DNA from 2 places in the Oceanobacillus sp. FSL W7-1309 genome. Region 1 is predicted to be linked to the other one. Evidence: a T-box and tRNA genes for the amino acid it is inferred to sense, from the RefSeq annotation. Region 1 holds a T-box; the other holds one or more tRNA genes.

Region 1 (8,329 bases):
ACTCGCAACAGCTGTGGCGTATCCCGATATCTACCCAGACGAACAATCGCGTGCTGCTTTTGTTTTAACGATGGAAAATCCGGCGATGATCGCAATGCTTGGAGTTGGTTATGAAGATTATGCAACCATTGGATCTTTATTTGCGCATGAAATGTTGCTTTTTACGACGATTGCAGTTGCAATAATGAATATTTTACTCGTCGGACGGAGTACACGAGCAGACGAAGAAGATGGTCGTGTAGAACTGATTCGTTCCTTGCCAGTTGGTCGTTTAGCGTACTTGAACGGAGCGGCGATTGTTGCAGTAGTAACGAATGTGCTAGTAGCCGTTTTGATTGGAACGGGCATCCTTTTGTTGGATATCGACGGCATGGCTGTACAAGGGGCCTACTTGTATGGAGCGACTCTAGGAGCGACAGGACTTGTTTTTGCAGGCTTTACCGCATTATTCGCCCAGCTTGCGGAAACATCAAGAGGTTCCACGATGCTTTCATTTGGAACTTTAATAGCGGCATATCTCGTCCGGGCAAGTGGAGATGTCAGCAGTGAGGCACTTTCACTCGTATCACCACTCGGCTGGACAGTAAGGACGGAAGTATTTGTAGAAAACCATTGGTGGCCAGTTTATGTCATGCTAGCTGTTGCGGTAGTGTTAGGGCTTGTAGCCTTTTATTTGAATGCGATTCGTGATTTGGAATCAGGATTTATTCCAGAACGAGCAGGTAAGAGGAGTGCATCCGTCTTTTTACAAACAACAATGGGGCTTGCTTTTAGACTGCAGCGAACAAACCTGATTGCTTGGGCAATTGGTATATTTTTGCTTAGTGCCTCATTCGGAGCAATTTTAGGGGATTTAGAAGTATATTTTTCCGATAATGAGTTTGTTCAAGCCTTTTTAGCTGAGGGAGATAATTCCATGATGGAACAGTTTATTGTCCTGCTTATGGCAATTATGGCATTGATTAGTACGGTTCCAGTTGTGATGACGGTGTTGAAGTTGAAAAGTGAGGAAAATAAGCATCTGACAGAAAATTATTATAGTCGTGCTGTTTCACGTTCGCGTGTACTGGGAAGCTATGTATGCCTTAGTATGATTGCAAGCTTTGTCATGCAGGCGCTTGTTGCGACAGGGCTCTGGTCTGTTGGCGTGATGGTTGTTGATGATGCGTTAGCATTTGATACAACGTTTGCTTCAGCACTTGTCTATTTGCCAGCAATGTGGATTTTAATAGGTCTGGCAGTCTTCTTTATCGGTATTGCACCAAAGGCAGCGAGTTTCACATGGCTTTATGTTATTTTTGGTTTTGTGGTGATTTATCTTGGCGATATTCTCGATTTTCCAGAATGGCTAAATAATCTTTCAGCCTTTCATCATACACCACAAATCCCAACAGAAGATATGGATTTTATGCGGGTTTTGATTTTAGTTGGTATTGCGATAGTGTTAACTGTGATTGGGTTTGTTGGTTATAATCGCAGGGATATTCAAGGGTAGTCTAAATTTAGTGATCGATTTAGAGCATTGCTGCAGTTAAGACAGGAAATGTTGAAGTTCTAAGTTAAATTCCTGAAGTTCACAATAAAATTGCTGAACGTTCAAAGTAGATCGGAAGCAAGACGCTGAATTTGGCATAAGTTTGTTCTTAGAACTTTAGGTATAGTAATTTATTCATGAAAATATCATCAGGTACTTTCCCGAAATGGAGAACACTTTTAAAGGGTTAAAAGTAAAGTACCAACAGTGAAGAGACCAGAGATACTTTTAATTTTGAATGCATAATAAGATAAGGCTTCTAGTTTAAGAGCTGGAAGTCTTTTTTCTGTAATGTAAATTTATAAAACAGTACCTTGCAATGTACAGTACCGTGTGGTATATTTTTCTGTAGAGGTACTTGTTATAAGTCAGTACTATATAATGAATAGTACTAGTTAGAGAGATGAGGTGTCATGTAATCAATGAACGTCCAATTTAAAAAAGGTGTATTAGAGCTGTGTGTTTTAGTTTTGCTTGATAAAAAAGATCGTTATGGGTATGAGCTTGTGCAAAAAATTTCGGATCAGATTGATATCTCTGAAGGGACTGTGTATCCCCTTCTAAGAAGATTAACGAAGGAAGGCTATTTTACAACATATCTAAAGGAATCAACAGAGGGGCCACCGCGTAAATATTATAAGCTAACGGATAATGGAAGAATATATTACCAAGAGTTACTCCAGGAATGGAGAGAGTTTACGAACGGAGTAAATCAATTAATTAAAGAAGGTGATTTGGATGAATAAAGAACAATTTTTTGCGAAATTAAATGCCCCTTTAAAAAAGCTTCCTGCTCAAGAGAGAGAGGATATTTTGCAAGACTTTGAGGAACATTTTGCAATGGGATTTGAGGAAGGAAAAACGGAAGAACAAATTGCAGATTCGCTAGGTTCGCCACAGCAAATTGCGAAAGATTTAGTAGCGACCTACCATGTGGAAAAGGTAGAAGAAACTGCGACGACAGCGAATATATTTCGTGCAGTTTGGGCTTTGATCGGGTTAGGATTTTTCAATTTGGTCATTGTGCTGGGGCCATTTATTGCATTGGCAGCACTGATAGTCTCCGGTTGGGCGGTCACCGTTGCTTTTATTGGTTCTCCATTACTTGTCATGATAAATACGGTAATGTATCCAGAGGCATTCCAGTTTTTTGATTTATTTTTCTCCGTTGGATTGACAGGTCTTGGATTGTTCATTGGTGTTGGAATGTATTTTGCAACTCGTGCAGTGACAAACGGATTTGTTCGGTACTTGAAATTTAATATGCGCATTGTTAAAGGAGGAATGAAAGATGCTTAATGTTAAAAAAATAGCTGTAACTGCACTAGTCTTGCTGTTAGTTGGTATCATCGGAACAATCTTCACAGTTGGATCCATTGCTGAAACGACTGTCCCAGAAACAACTGAATTACATGAAGAGAATTATGATGACATTGTTATTCAGACAAATAATGCTGTAGTAGAAGTTTTACCGACAAGTGACGAATTTACAACGGTTGAATTTATTGGAAACAGTGAAAACAATCAGAAGTATGAAGTTAAAGCAGATGTAAAAGAGGATACGCTTGCTGTTAATGTGAAAGAAAGATGGTATAAATTTTTTAACTTTGATTTTTCAATTCAATCTCCGAAATTGACAGTTTATGTTCCGGAAAAAACATATAATTCTATTCAAGTCGAAACAGATAATGGACGTGTCGATGCTAATGGTTTGGAAGCCAATGACATCCGTATATCATCGAACAATGGGCGCGCGAATGCGAGTGAATTAGATGTAAAGGAATTGCACGTAACAACGAACAATGGTCGGATTGAACTGCAAGATATTCAAAGTACACATGTTACGAGTGAAGCAGATAACGGACAAATACATTTAGAAAATGTAGATGGAGAGCTTACAGGAAGAACAAGCAACGGGAAAATTACTCTAATTACGGAACACTTAGATCGTCCGATTGATTTTAGCACCAATAATGGGCAAATAAATATCCAAGCAGAAAATGAACCGACAAATGCCATTTTTGATGTGAAGGTAGATAATGGAAGTGTAAAAATCTTTGGTAATTCTAATTGGGATACAGTTGTAGGGAATGGAGATAATCTTATTAAGCTAACAACCGATAACGGTAGTATTACAGTAGAAAAATAGAGATTGTGTAATCGCGTTTAAATTAGATTTTCAGCTAATTTAAACGCGATTTTTTGACAGGTAAGAAAGTATAAAACTTTTTCTATCTGCATAAGTGCCTAAGGCTTGCATTTAAGAGTATAAGAGGTTATGAGAAAGCAAAGTGCATTTTCTAAGAATCACTTTCACGAATGCCAGGTTTACTAAAAAGGTGTTTCAAGAGCGTTTGATATTAATGCGTAATCTTTACGTAATCATTCTGTAAAAATACATCCAATTTTTTTATAATGATTTTTTCTATGAAACTATATATCCTATTAACATAGAAATAAGGAGGATATAAATATGTTCAAAAAGATTAGCACATTCATTTTTGCGTTAGTTATTTCAATATCATTACTAGTACCAACTGCTGCGTTTGCAGCTAGTTCTTATACCGTAGTTCCTGGTGATACAATGTGGAAAATCGCTCTGAAAACTCAAACAGGAGTGAGTGAGATTATCAAAGCGAATGCACAATTAAAAAATCCAAATCTTATATATCCAGGACAAAGCTTGCGGATCCCAACAAATAGTGACGATCTAGTGGAACAAGAAGTGATCAAGCTCGTAAATGCGGAAAGAGCAAAGGCTGGACTACCTGCATTGAAATATGATTGGGAGCTTGCTAGAGTTGCAAAGCATAAGTCGCAAGATATGAAAGACAAAGGATATTTCAGTCATACAAGCCCTACATACGGATCACCGTTTACGATGATGAAAAACTATGGAATCAACTACAAATCAGCTGGTGAAAACATTGCAAAAGGTCAAAGCACTGCACAGCAAGTTGTTAATGCTTGGATGAACAGTTCAGGTCACAGAGCGAACATCTTAAGTAAAGATTATACGCATATTGGTGTCGGTTATGTGAAGTCCGGTCACTACTGGACACAAATGTTTATGAAAAAATAAATAGATGTTGATTTTTAGTTGGAAATCATATATACTAACGAAAATTATATTGAATTCGATGATGAAGAGAGTAGTTATGATGGTAACGCAAGCGAGTTGGGGGATGGTGTGAGCCCAATCGTTCTATCCTAATGAAGCGGACTTCTGAGAAACAGCCCGAAATGCAACAGAGTAGGGTGTAGTCGGGTAATGGCCGTTATCCATTTATGAGTTGGTTTTGATGAACAATAAGAGTGGTACCGCGGGTAATCTCGTCTCTATATAGAGGCGGGATTTTTTTGTGTTTACTGATGAAAAGGAGGCTGAAAATAATGGATGCCGTAAAAGCATATGCAGTGGAAATGACCGTACATTTAAACGGTCTGCTAAAGCTGGGAGAAGTTATGAATCTAATCGAAAAGCCGAAGTTTGAGGAGCAAGGTGATTTAGCATTTCCGTGTTTTACACTTGCTAAGGAATTGAGAAAGGCTCCAAACATAATTGCGCAAGAGTTAGCAGAAAAAATAGACCATCCAATCTTGGAGAAGGTTGTCGCGGATGGTCCGTATGTCAATGCCTTTTTAAATAAAAGAATGGTTAGTAAACATGCCTTAACATCCATCCTTAAGGATGGTTCGGCATATGGTTCGATAAATTATGCTGAAAAGAAAAATATTACAATTGATTTTTCATCTCCAAACATTGCAAAGCCCTTTTCAATGGGGCACTTACGTTCAACCGTAATTGGTAATTCACTTGCAAATATTGTTGAGAAATGTGGCTATCAAGCGATTCGAATTAATCATCTTGGTGATTGGGGCACACAATTCGGAAAGCTCATCGTGGCATATAAATTATGGGGCAATGAGGCGCGTGTAAAAGAGGAGCCAATTCAAGAACTGCTAAAGCTGTACGTACAGTTTCATGCTGAAGCGGAAAACGACTCAAGGTTAGAAGACGATGCAAGAGCTTGGTTCAAAAAGTTGGAGGATGGTAATGAAGAGGCTCTTTCCCTTTGGACGTGGTTCCGAGATGAATCTCTTCAAGAGTTCGGGAAAATTTATAATTTATTAGGAGTTCATTTCGATTCCTACCATGGGGAAGCGTTTTATAATGATAAAATGGAGCGAATCGTCAGCCGTCTGGAGGAAAGTGACCTGCTGCAATTATCCGATGGAGCGGAAGTGGTAGACTTAGCTGAACATGACTTAGCGCCTTGTTTAATCAAGAAGTCAGATGGTGCAACCCTCTATGCGACGAGAGATTTAACCGCTGCTGTTTATAGACAGGAAACCTATAAATTTGAAAGATCATATTATGTTGTTGGTCACGAGCAAAGCTTGCATTTTGAGCAAATTTTCTTAGTGCTCCAAAAGCTTGGATACGATTGGGCAAAGCAATTAACACATATTCCATTTGGTTTTATACTGAAAGATGGAAAAAAGATGTCTACGCGAAAAGGGAAGGTCGTTTTATTAGAAGAAGTTATTCAAGAGGCGATTCGACTCGCAGAACAGATTATTGCTGAGAAAAACCCAAGCTTACAAAATAAAGCAGATATAGCAGAAGTGGTGGGAGTTGGGGCGATTATTTTCCATGATTTAAAGAATGACAGACAAAATAATATTGAGTTCTCATTGGAAGATATGCTGAAATTTGAAGGAGCAACTGGACCTTATGTACAATACACACATGCAAGAGCCTGTTCCATCTTGAGAAAAGCCGAATATGAGGATACAGCAACGAAAGGCTTAAATGATAGCTATAGCTGGTCTGTTGTGAAATTGTTAATGGAGTTTCCGGCAGCCATTGAGCGAAGCTTTAATTACCAGGCGCCTTCCCAAATTGCCAAATACCTTATTGATCTATCGCAGGAATTTAATAAATACTATGGGAATATTAAAATTTTATCTGAGGATGAGGAACTAGAAAGTCGACTTGGATTGGTAAAAGCGACAACCATTGTTTTAAAAGAAGGATTGCGATTGCTTGGAGTGAAAGCTCCGGATGAGATGTAATTTGCTTGGGTTAACTTCCCCTCGAAGTCAACAGAGGGGAGAATAATCCTTACCCAATCGGCGTACCATTTTCCACGACTTCATCTGGCGCAAGCAGGATAACGTCATTTTCACCTGCAACACCTCCAAGTACCAATACTTCTGATTTATACCCAGCAATACGCATTGGTGGAAAGTTCACGACTGCAACGACTTGTCGGCCGATTAATTGTTCGGGAGTATACCGTTCTGTGATTTGAGCGGATGAATTTTTTTTGCCGACTTCTGCTCCAAAATCAATTTCTAGCTTTATTGCAGGTTTCCGGGCTTCTTTAAAAAGCTCAGCATGGATGATGGTACCAATTCGAATATTTAATTTTTGAAAGTCCTCAATTGTTGCCATGTGAAATACGCTCCAATCCTTGAATATTTTTCTATTACTATACTACAAGTGTTTCATAATTGAAAAAATATAATACTTAGTTATTTTATATAGCTAGTCAAAAACAGTACCGTAGTGATAAAAATGAAGGCAATATTAAAAAGCCAACTATCACTCAAGAAAAAATACAATAATTATTCTGTAAAGAAGTGTGACATTTTCCAAGTGTTACACTTCTTTTACTTTTTCCTGGTATAACTGTCCGTATGATTCTATCTTATTCAATAAGTCTTAAGTCCACACAACAGGAGCTCCTAACCGATATGATTCTTATCTTTGTTATCTCTATTTTCCTCGTATACCTAGTAATGGCCGTGCAATTTAACCATTTAGCACATCCAATTATTGTAATGTCGGTTATTCCAATGGCCTTTGTGGGTGTTGTTTTAGGTTTATTCGCCACGCAACGAGAGCTAAGTATCATGTCAGGTATGGGAATTATTATGCTTATTGGGATTGTATTAAATAATGCGATTCTACTTATTGATCGAACAAACCAATTGCGAAGAGAAGGTATTCCTGTGAATGATGCAGTGGTCAAGGCGGGTAAAGATCGTATTCGACCAATTTTTATGACGACTTTTACAACGGTTGGTGGTATGCTGCCACTTGCATTAGCAACCGGAACAACTGGGAATTATCAAGCAACAATGGCGACAGCAGTTATTTCTGGACTGATGTTTGCAACATTGATTACATTGTTTTTAGTTCCAGCAGTTTACCGTACATTCAATGCAATAGGAAATGGTTTCGGTCGATTGTTTAAACCAAGGAGTAAAGAACAAAAGACAGTAGAGGATCAAGCGGTATAAAAGATAAGAGTTCCTTCCAAAATAGAATTGGGAGGAATTTTTTATGGATTGCTATTTTCAAGCTATAATGTAAAATAACAATCAGCATTCACATAAAAATTAGTACCAGTTACTAATACTATATGCTAAAATAGATATATACTATTATTATAGAAAAGAGGAATAAGCCATGTATTATTTTGCAGCTTATTTATTAAAGTTCATTTTAAGTTTATTTGGCAGAATCAAGGTATATCAAAAAGAAAACTTACCTCAATCCGGAGGATATATTATAGCATGCACCCATACAGGATGGGTTGATATATTGTGGTTAGGCGTATCGGTATTACCCACCAAGATATATTATATGGCAAAGAAGGAGTTATTCCAAACAGGTTTTACAAAATGGCTAATGGAAAACTTACACGCCTTTCCGGTTGATCGTGAAAACCCTGGCCCAAGTTCGATAAAAACACCGCGAAAATTACTAAAGGATAACAAAGT
Region 2 (8,329 bases), 320 kb from region 1:
CGAGAGACCCGGTGAAATTATACTATGCGTGAAGATGCGCATTACCCGCGACAGGACGGAAAGACCCCGTGGAGCTTTACTGTAGCCTGATATTGAATGTCTGTGCAGCTTGTACAGGATAGGTGGGAGCCTTGGAAACCGGAGCGCTAGCTTCGGTGGAGGCATCCGTGGGATACCACCCTGGCTGTATGGACATTCTAACCCAGGACCGTGATCCGGTTCGGAGACAGTGTCAGGCGGGCAGTTTGACTGGGGCGGTCGCCTCCCAAAAGGTAACGGAGGCGCCCAAAGGTTCCCTCAGAATGGTTGGAAATCATTCGTAGAGTGTAAAGGCACAAGGGAGCTTGACTGCGAGACCTACAAGTCGAGCAGGGACGAAAGTCGGGCTTAGTGATCCGGTGGTTCCGCATGGAAGGGCCATCGCTCAACGGATAAAAGCTACCCCGGGGATAACAGGCTTATCTCCCCCAAGAGTTCACATCGACGGGGAGGTTTGGCACCTCGATGTCGGCTCATCGCATCCTGGGGCTGTAGTCGGTCCCAAGGGTTGGGCTGTTCGCCCATTAAAGCGGTACGCGAGCTGGGTTCAGAACGTCGTGAGACAGTTCGGTCCCTATCCGTCGTGGGCGTTGGAAGTTTGAGAGGAGCTGTCCTTAGTACGAGAGGACCGGGATGGACACACCGCTGGTGTACCAGTTGTTCCGCCAGGAGCATCGCTGGGTAGCTACGTGTGGAAAGGATAAGTGCTGAAAGCATCTAAGCATGAAGCCCCCCTCAAGATGAGACTTCCCATCACTTCGAGTGAGTAAGATCCCTCAGAGACGATGAGGTTGATAGGTTCGGTGTGGAAGCGTGGTGACACGTGGAGCTTACGGATACTAATCGATCGAGGACTTAACTAAATTCTTTATTTGATGTTTTGTTTACTCTTATTTAGTTTTTAAGGTATAAATTCAAAAAAACCTTGCATTTTTATTCGGAAATGCATATAATAAAACTTGTCCTTGTTTTTGAGGATTGTCTGGTAGCAATAGCGAAGAGGCCACACCTGTTCCCATGCCGAACACAGAAGTTAAGCTCTTCAGCGCCGATGGTAGTTGGGGCTTTGCCCCTGCAAGAGTAGGACGCCGCCAGGCAGATATAAATCGGAGGATTAGCTCAGCTGGGAGAGCACCTGCCTTACAAGCAGGGGGTCGCAGGTTCGAGCCCTGCATCCTCCACCATTTGCCGGCCTAGCTCAATTGGTAGAGCAACTGACTTGTAATCAGTAGGTTGGGGGTTCAAGTCCTCTGGCCGGCACCACTTTTCACAAGTGAATAATAATTATCAATAGTATGTAATATATATTTTTGAGCCATTAGCTCAGTCGGTAGAGCATTTGACTTTTAATCAAAGGGTCGAAGGTTCGAATCCTTCATGGCTCACCATTTGCGGGTGTGGCGGAATTGGCAGACGCGCTAGACTTAGGATCTAGTGTCTTCGGACGTGGGGGTTCAAGTCCCTTCACCCGCACCATTTAATTTAAACATTGCCAAGCGCGGAAGTAGTTCAGTGGTAGAACACCACCTTGCCAAGGTGGGGGTCGCGGGTTCGAATCCCGTCTTCCGCTCCAAACCCTTGCCGGGGTGGCGGAACTGGCAGACGCACAGGACTTAAAATCCTGCGGTAGGTGACTACCGTACCGGTTCGATTCCGGTCCTCGGCACCATATGCGCCCGTAGCTCAATTGGATAGAGCGTTTGACTACGGATCAAGAGGTTAGGGGTTCGACTCCTCTCGGGCGCGCCATAACGGGAAGTAGCTCAGCTTGGTAGAGCACTTGGTTTGGGACCAAGGGGTCGCAGGTTCGAATCCTGTCTTCCCGACCATTTTATTTATACGGGGCCTTAGCTCAGCTGGGAGAGCGCCTGCCTTGCACGCAGGAGGTCAGCGGTTCGATCCCGCTAGGCTCCACCAATTTAAAAGTTTGATTCTTACTACAAAATAGTCTTTTAAAAACTTTTAAAAGATTGTTGACAATATAGTGATGTATATGATATATTAGTAAAGTCGCTTTTAAAAAAAGACAACAAATTTGCTCTTTGAAAACTGAACAAAACAACCAGTATGTCAAGAAAAAGAAAACTCGTTTTTCTTTTTAAAACAAGTAGAAGTCAGCTTCTACAAAAGCTAAGTATTACAAACTTTTATGGAGAGTTTGATCTTGGCTCAGGACGAACGCTGGCGGCGTGCCTAATACATGCAAGTCGAGCGCAGGAAATAAACAGAACCCTTCGGGGTAATGTTTATGGAATGAGCGGCGGACGGGTGAGTAACACGTGGGCAACCTGCCTGTAAGATCGGGATAACTCGCGGAAACGTGAGCTAATACCGGATAACACTTTTCATCTCATGGTGAGAAGATAAAAGACGGTTTCGGCTGTCACTTACAGATGGGCCCGCGGCGCATTAGCTAGTTGGTGAGGTAACGGCTCACCAAGGCGACGATGCGTAGCCGACCTGAGAGGGTGATCGGCCACACTGGGACTGAGACACGGCCCAGACTCCTACGGGAGGCAGCAGTAGGGAATCTTCCGCAATGGACGAAAGTCTGACGGAGCAACGCCGCGTGAGTGATGAAGGTTTTCGGATCGTAAAACTCTGTTGTTAGGGAAGAACAAGTTGGGTAGTAACTGACCCAACCTTGACGGTACCTAACCAGAAAGCCACGGCTAACTACGTGCCAGCAGCCGCGGTAATACGTAGGTGGCAAGCGTTGTCCGGAATTATTGGGCGTAAAGCGCTCGCAGGCGGTCTTTTAAGTCTGATGTGAAAGCCCACGGCTTAACCGTGGAGGGTCATTGGAAACTGGAGGACTTGAGTACAGAAGAGGAGAGTGGAATTCCACGTGTAGCGGTGAAATGCGTAGAGATGTGGAGGAACACCAGTGGCGAAGGCGACTCTCTGGTCTGTAACTGACGCTGAGGAGCGAAAGCGTGGGTAGCGAACAGGATTAGATACCCTGGTAGTCCACGCCGTAAACGATGAGTGCTAGGTGTTAGGGGGTTTCCGCCCCTTAGTGCTGAAGTTAACGCATTAAGCACTCCGCCTGGGGAGTACGGCCGCAAGGCTGAAACTCAAAAGAATTGACGGGGGCCCGCACAAGCGGTGGAGCATGTGGTTTAATTCGAAGCAACGCGAAGAACCTTACCAGGTCTTGACATCCTCTGATACCTCTAGAGATAGAGTTTTCCCTTCGGGGACAGAGTGACAGGTGGTGCATGGTTGTCGTCAGCTCGTGTCGTGAGATGTTGGGTTAAGTCCCGCAACGAGCGCAACCCTTGATCTTAGTTGCCAGCATTCAGTTGGGCACTCTAAGGTGACTGCCGGTGACAAACCGGAGGAAGGTGGGGATGACGTCAAATCATCATGCCCCTTATGACCTGGGCTACACACGTGCTACAATGGATGGAACAAAGGGAAGCGAACCCGCGAGGTCAAGCCAATCCCATAAAACCATTCTCAGTTCGGATTGTAGGCTGCAACTCGCCTACATGAAGCCGGAATCGCTAGTAATCGCGGATCAGCATGCCGCGGTGAATACGTTCCCGGGCCTTGTACACACCGCCCGTCACACCACGAGAGTTGGTAACACCCGAAGTCGGTGAGGTAACCTTTTGGAGCCAGCCGCCGAAGGTGGGACTAATGATTGGGGTGAAGTCGTAACAAGGTAGCCGTATCGGAAGGTGCGGCTGGATCACCTCCTTTCTAAGGATTATTACGGAACCCTACCTTCGGGTAGGAAGGACATACTGTGTTGTTTGGTTCAGTTTTGAGAGAGTAAATCTCTCTATTTGTACCTTGAAAACTAAATAAGAGTAACAACGACATCAATATTTTTAAATAAAAGCAAGGCTAATAAATTAGTACGCTTATTTACTGTAACTTAGTTAAGTGAATAAGGGCGCACGGTGGATGCCTTGGCACTAGAAGCCGATGAAGGACGGGACTAACACCGATATGCCTCGGGGAGTTGTAAGTAAACTTTGATCCGGGGATTTCCGAATGGGGGAACCCACTGTTCGTAATGGAACAGTACATGCATCTGAATACATAGGGTGCATGAGGTAGACCCGGGGAACTGAAACATCTCAGTACCCGGAGGAAGAGAAAGAAAAATCGATTTCCTGAGTAGCGGCGAGCGAAACGGAAAGAGCCCAAACCAGAAAGCTTGCTTTCTGGGGTTGTAGGACACTCCACTCGGAGTTACCAAGGAATTCTTTAAATGAATCGACCTGGAAAGGTCAGCCACAGAAGGTAACAGCCCTGTAGTTGAAAAAGAATTCCCTCCGGAGTGTATCCTGAGTACGGCGGAACACGTGGAATTCCGTCGGAATCCGGGAGGACCATCTCCCAAGGCTAAATACTCTCTAGTGACCGATAGTGAACCAGTACCGTGAGGGAAAGGTGAAAAGCACCCCGGAAGGGGAGTGAAATAGAACCTGAAACCGTGTGCCTACAAGTAGTCGAAGCCCGTTAATGGGTAACGGCGTACCTTTTGTAGAATGGACCGGCGAGTTACGATCGTATGCAAGGTTAAGTGGAAGACACGGAGCCGCAGCGAAAGCGAGTCTGAATAGGGCGAATGAGTATGCGGTCGTAGACCCGAAACCGTGTGATCTACCCATGTCCAGGGTGAAGGTCAGGTAACACTGACTGGAGGCCCGAACCCACGTATGTTGAAAAATGCGGGGATGAGGTGTGGGTAGGGGTGAAATGCCAATCGAACACGGAGATAGCTGGTTCTCTCCGAAATAGCTTTAGGGCTAGCCTCAAGAAATAGAGTACTGGAGGTAGAGCACTGATTGGACTAGGGGCCCTCACCGGGTTACCGAATTCAGTCAAACTCCGAATGCCAGTTACTTTTACTTGGGAGTCAGACTATGGGTGATAAGGTTCATAGTCGAAAGGGAAACAGCCCAGACCGCCAGCTAAGGTCCCAAAGTATACGTTAAGTGGAAAAGGATGTGGAGTTGCCCAGACAACCAGGATGTTGGCTTAGAAGCAGCCATCATTTAAAGAGTGCGTAATAGCTCACTGGTCGAGTGACTCTGCGCCGAAAATGTACCGGGGCTAAACGTATCACCGAAGCTGCGGATTGTTCTTACGAACAATGGTAGGAGAGCGTTCTAAGTGCTGTGAAGTCAGACCGTGAGGACTGGTGGAGCGCTTAGAAGTGAGAATGCCGGTATGAGTAGCGAAAAAAGAGTGAGAATCTCTTTCACCGAATGCCTAAGGTTTCCTGAGGAAGGCTCGTCCTCTCAGGGTTAGTCGGGACCTAAGCCGAGGCCGAAAGGCGTAGGCGATGGACAACAGGTAGATATTCCTGTACCACCTCATGATTGTTTGAGCGATGGGGGGACGCAGTAGGATAAGGAATGCGCACTGATGGATATGTGCGCCCAAGCAGTGAGAAAGTCAGATAGGCAAATCCGTCTGGCAATTTCAAGCTGTGATGGGGAGGGAAATTTAGTACCGAAGTTCCGGATTTCACACTGCCAAGAAAAGCCTCTAGTTAGATCATAGGTGCCCGTACCGCAAACCGACACAGGTAGGCGAGGAGAGAATCCTAAGGTGAGCGGGAGAACTCTCGTTAAGGAACTCGGCAAAATGACCCCGTAACTTCGGGAGAAGGGGTGCTTCATTTACATGGAGCCGCAGTGAATAGGCCCAAGCGACTGTTTAGCAAAAACACAGGTCTCTGCGAAGCCGAAAGGCGAAGTATAGGGGCTGACACCTGCCCGGTGCTGGAAGGTTAAGGGGAAATGTTAGCCGCAAGGCGAAGCTTTGAACCGAAGCCCCAGTAAACGGCGGCCGTAACTATAACGGTCCTAAGGTAGCGAAATTCCTTGTCGGGTAAGTTCCGACCCGCACGAAAGGTGCAACGACTTGGGCACTGTCTCAACGAGAGACCCGGTGAAATTATACTATGCGTGAAGATGCGCATTACCCGCGACAGGACGGAAAGACCCCGTGGAGCTTTACTGTAGCCTGATATTGAATGTCTGTGCAGCTTGTACAGGATAGGTGGGAGCCTTGGAAACCGGAGCGCTAGCTTCGGTGGAGGCATCCGTGGGATACCACCCTGGCTGTATGGACATTCTAACCCAGGACCGTGATCCGGTTCGGAGACAGTGTCAGGCGGGCAGTTTGACTGGGGCGGTCGCCTCCCAAAAGGTAACGGAGGCGCCCAAAGGTTCCCTCAGAATGGTTGGAAATCATTCGTAGAGTGTAAAGGCACAAGGGAGCTTGACTGCGAGACCTACAAGTCGAGCAGGGACGAAAGTCGGGCTTAGTGATCCGGTGGTTCCGCATGGAAGGGCCATCGCTCAACGGATAAAAGCTACCCCGGGGATAACAGGCTTATCTCCCCCAAGAGTTCACATCGACGGGGAGGTTTGGCACCTCGATGTCGGCTCATCGCATCCTGGGGCTGTAGTCGGTCCCAAGGGTTGGGCTGTTCGCCCATTAAAGCGGTACGCGAGCTGGGTTCAGAACGTCGTGAGACAGTTCGGTCCCTATCCGTCGTGGGCGTTGGAAGTTTGAGAGGAGCTGTCCTTAGTACGAGAGGACCGGGATGGACACACCGCTGGTGTACCAGTTGTTCCGCCAGGAGCATCGCTGGGTAGCTACGTGTGGAAAGGATAAGTGCTGAAAGCATCTAAGCATGAAGCCCCCCTCAAGATGAGACTTCCCATCACTTCGAGTGAGTAAGATCCCTCAGAGACGATGAGGTTGATAGGTTCGGTGTGGAAGCGTGGTGACACGTGGAGCTTACGGATACTAATCGATCGAGGACTTAACTAAATTCTTTATTTGATGTTTTGTTTACTCTTATTTAGTTTTTAAGGTATAAATTCAAAAAAACCTTGCATTTTTATTCGGAAATGCATATAATAAAACTTGTCCTTGTTTTTGAGGATTGTCTGGTAGCAATAGCGAAGAGGCCACACCTGTTCCCATGCCGAACACAGAAGTTAAGCTCTTCAGCGCCGATGGTAGTTGGGGCTTTGCCCCTGCAAGAGTAGGACGTCGCCAGGCAGATGAAAAAGAGTTAAAATACAGATAATGTATTTTAACTCTTTTTGTATATCTTAAATTATGGCTTGCTAGCTTTTTCAATAATAAGGTAAGGATGTATATAGATAACGATGATATTGAAATGAATAAGTGCAATATCATCGTTTATTTTTATCTTCTATAGATATCAATAGAAGCAACTCACAAAGTAGGAACTTGATGGATACTATAAGGCGGTTTCTTGAATCCGGAATAATGGATTTAGAAACCTATAAAATAATTCGATTTTATTGTAAGAGATCATTGTAGTTACGGTGAATATATTGAAGACCTGGTGGCTAGAGATAATACTGGAGTTCTGCGTGTAGAAATATATAGGATGCTGTAGAAATACCATTTAAAATCTCTTATTTAGTTTTTTTCGACATAAAACAACTTATTTTATCTTTGCTAAGTTAAAATCCGGTAAAGTTTGAGCTTTTCAAGGAGCGTGTCAAATCTTATACAAGTTTGGAAAAAGCAAGTCGTTTTACTGTTTTAATTTTATCCAGAAAATCTCTTTCATCATTATGAATTGTTTTCATATAGTTAATAAAAGGTTTAACAATCTTTTTAACAAGGAATAAACTCGAGAAGGGTATTTCCATAAAAAATTCTTATATAAGATTAGAAAGTCGTGATGAAACGATTTATATATAGAAACAGATAGTAATTCTTAAAGGGGGGATAAACTTTGCAATCATGGGCAGATCAGCTATTAGGGGAAGACTTTTTATTAATTATTACAAGATTGCTTGTTGCATTAGTATTATCTGGTTTAATTGGTTTTGAACGGGAGATTAATAATCACTCTGCTGGGTTCCGCACGCATATTCTTGTTGGTGTAGGTGCTTGTTTAATGATGATTTTGTCCCTATTTGGGTTTAGTACATTTAATGAAGTAAATGATAATATTCGATTTGATCCTGCGCGTATCCCCTCTTATGTTATTAGTGGAATTGGATTCCTTGGAGCAGGAACGATTATTGTTTATGGTGGAACAGTCCGTGGGCTGACAACAGCAGCTTCTATCTGGGCTGTAGCTGGAATTGGCCTTGTTGTAGGATCAGGTATGTATAGTGTTGCTATTTTCACAACGCTTATTATATTAATCAGTCTGATTTTCCTCAATCATATTGAAAGAATATTTCCTAGGTCAAGGACTACCACGTTTATTGAATTGGTTGTTGATGAAACGATTCAAATCAATCAAGTAGTAGAGGTAATCGAA

The links. The T-box of region 1 lies ahead of argS (arginine--tRNA ligase). A T-box ahead of a tRNA ligase gene usually reads a tRNA of that ligase, here a tRNA-Arg.
Region 2: it encodes a tRNA-Arg, which carries the amino acid that the T-box ahead of argS (arginine--tRNA ligase) is inferred to sense. The anticodon was not compared.

Annotation. Positions count from the first base shown of each region.
Region 1 is NZ_JBBOBX010000001.1:1,893,920-1,902,248, forward strand. Features, by position in the region: gene NST46_RS08950 (ABC transporter permease) at 1-1,495, shown strand, start outside; gene NST46_RS08955 (PadR family transcriptional regulator) at 1,957-2,280, shown strand; gene NST46_RS08960 (HAAS signaling domain-containing protein) at 2,273-2,833, shown strand; gene NST46_RS08965 (DUF4097 family beta strand repeat-containing protein) at 2,826-3,683, shown strand; gene safA (SafA/ExsA family spore coat assembly protein) at 4,008-4,616, shown strand; T-box leader at 4,666-4,878, shown strand; gene argS (arginine--tRNA ligase) at 4,928-6,613, shown strand; gene csaA (chaperone CsaA) at 6,663-6,995, opposite strand; gene NST46_RS08985 (efflux RND transporter permease subunit) at 7,298-7,846, shown strand; gene NST46_RS08990 (lysophospholipid acyltransferase family protein) at 8,016-8,329, shown strand, end outside.
Region 2 is NZ_JBBOBX010000001.1:1,569,784-1,578,112, forward strand. Features, by position in the region: rRNA gene NST46_RS07210 (23S ribosomal RNA) at 1-902, shown strand, start outside; rRNA gene rrf (5S ribosomal RNA) at 1,021-1,136, shown strand; tRNA gene NST46_RS07220 (tRNA-Val) at 1,148-1,223, shown strand; tRNA gene NST46_RS07225 (tRNA-Thr) at 1,227-1,302, shown strand; tRNA gene NST46_RS07230 (tRNA-Lys) at 1,352-1,427, shown strand; tRNA gene NST46_RS07235 (tRNA-Leu) at 1,431-1,515, shown strand; tRNA gene NST46_RS07240 (tRNA-Gly) at 1,538-1,612, shown strand; tRNA gene NST46_RS07245 (tRNA-Leu) at 1,620-1,708, shown strand; tRNA gene NST46_RS07250 (tRNA-Arg) at 1,712-1,788, shown strand; tRNA gene NST46_RS07255 (tRNA-Pro) at 1,792-1,868, shown strand; tRNA gene NST46_RS07260 (tRNA-Ala) at 1,881-1,956, shown strand; rRNA gene NST46_RS07265 (16S ribosomal RNA) at 2,186-3,747, shown strand; rRNA gene NST46_RS07270 (23S ribosomal RNA) at 3,928-6,846, shown strand; rRNA gene rrf (5S ribosomal RNA) at 6,965-7,080, shown strand; gene NST46_RS07280 (MgtC/SapB family protein) at 7,793-8,329, shown strand, end outside.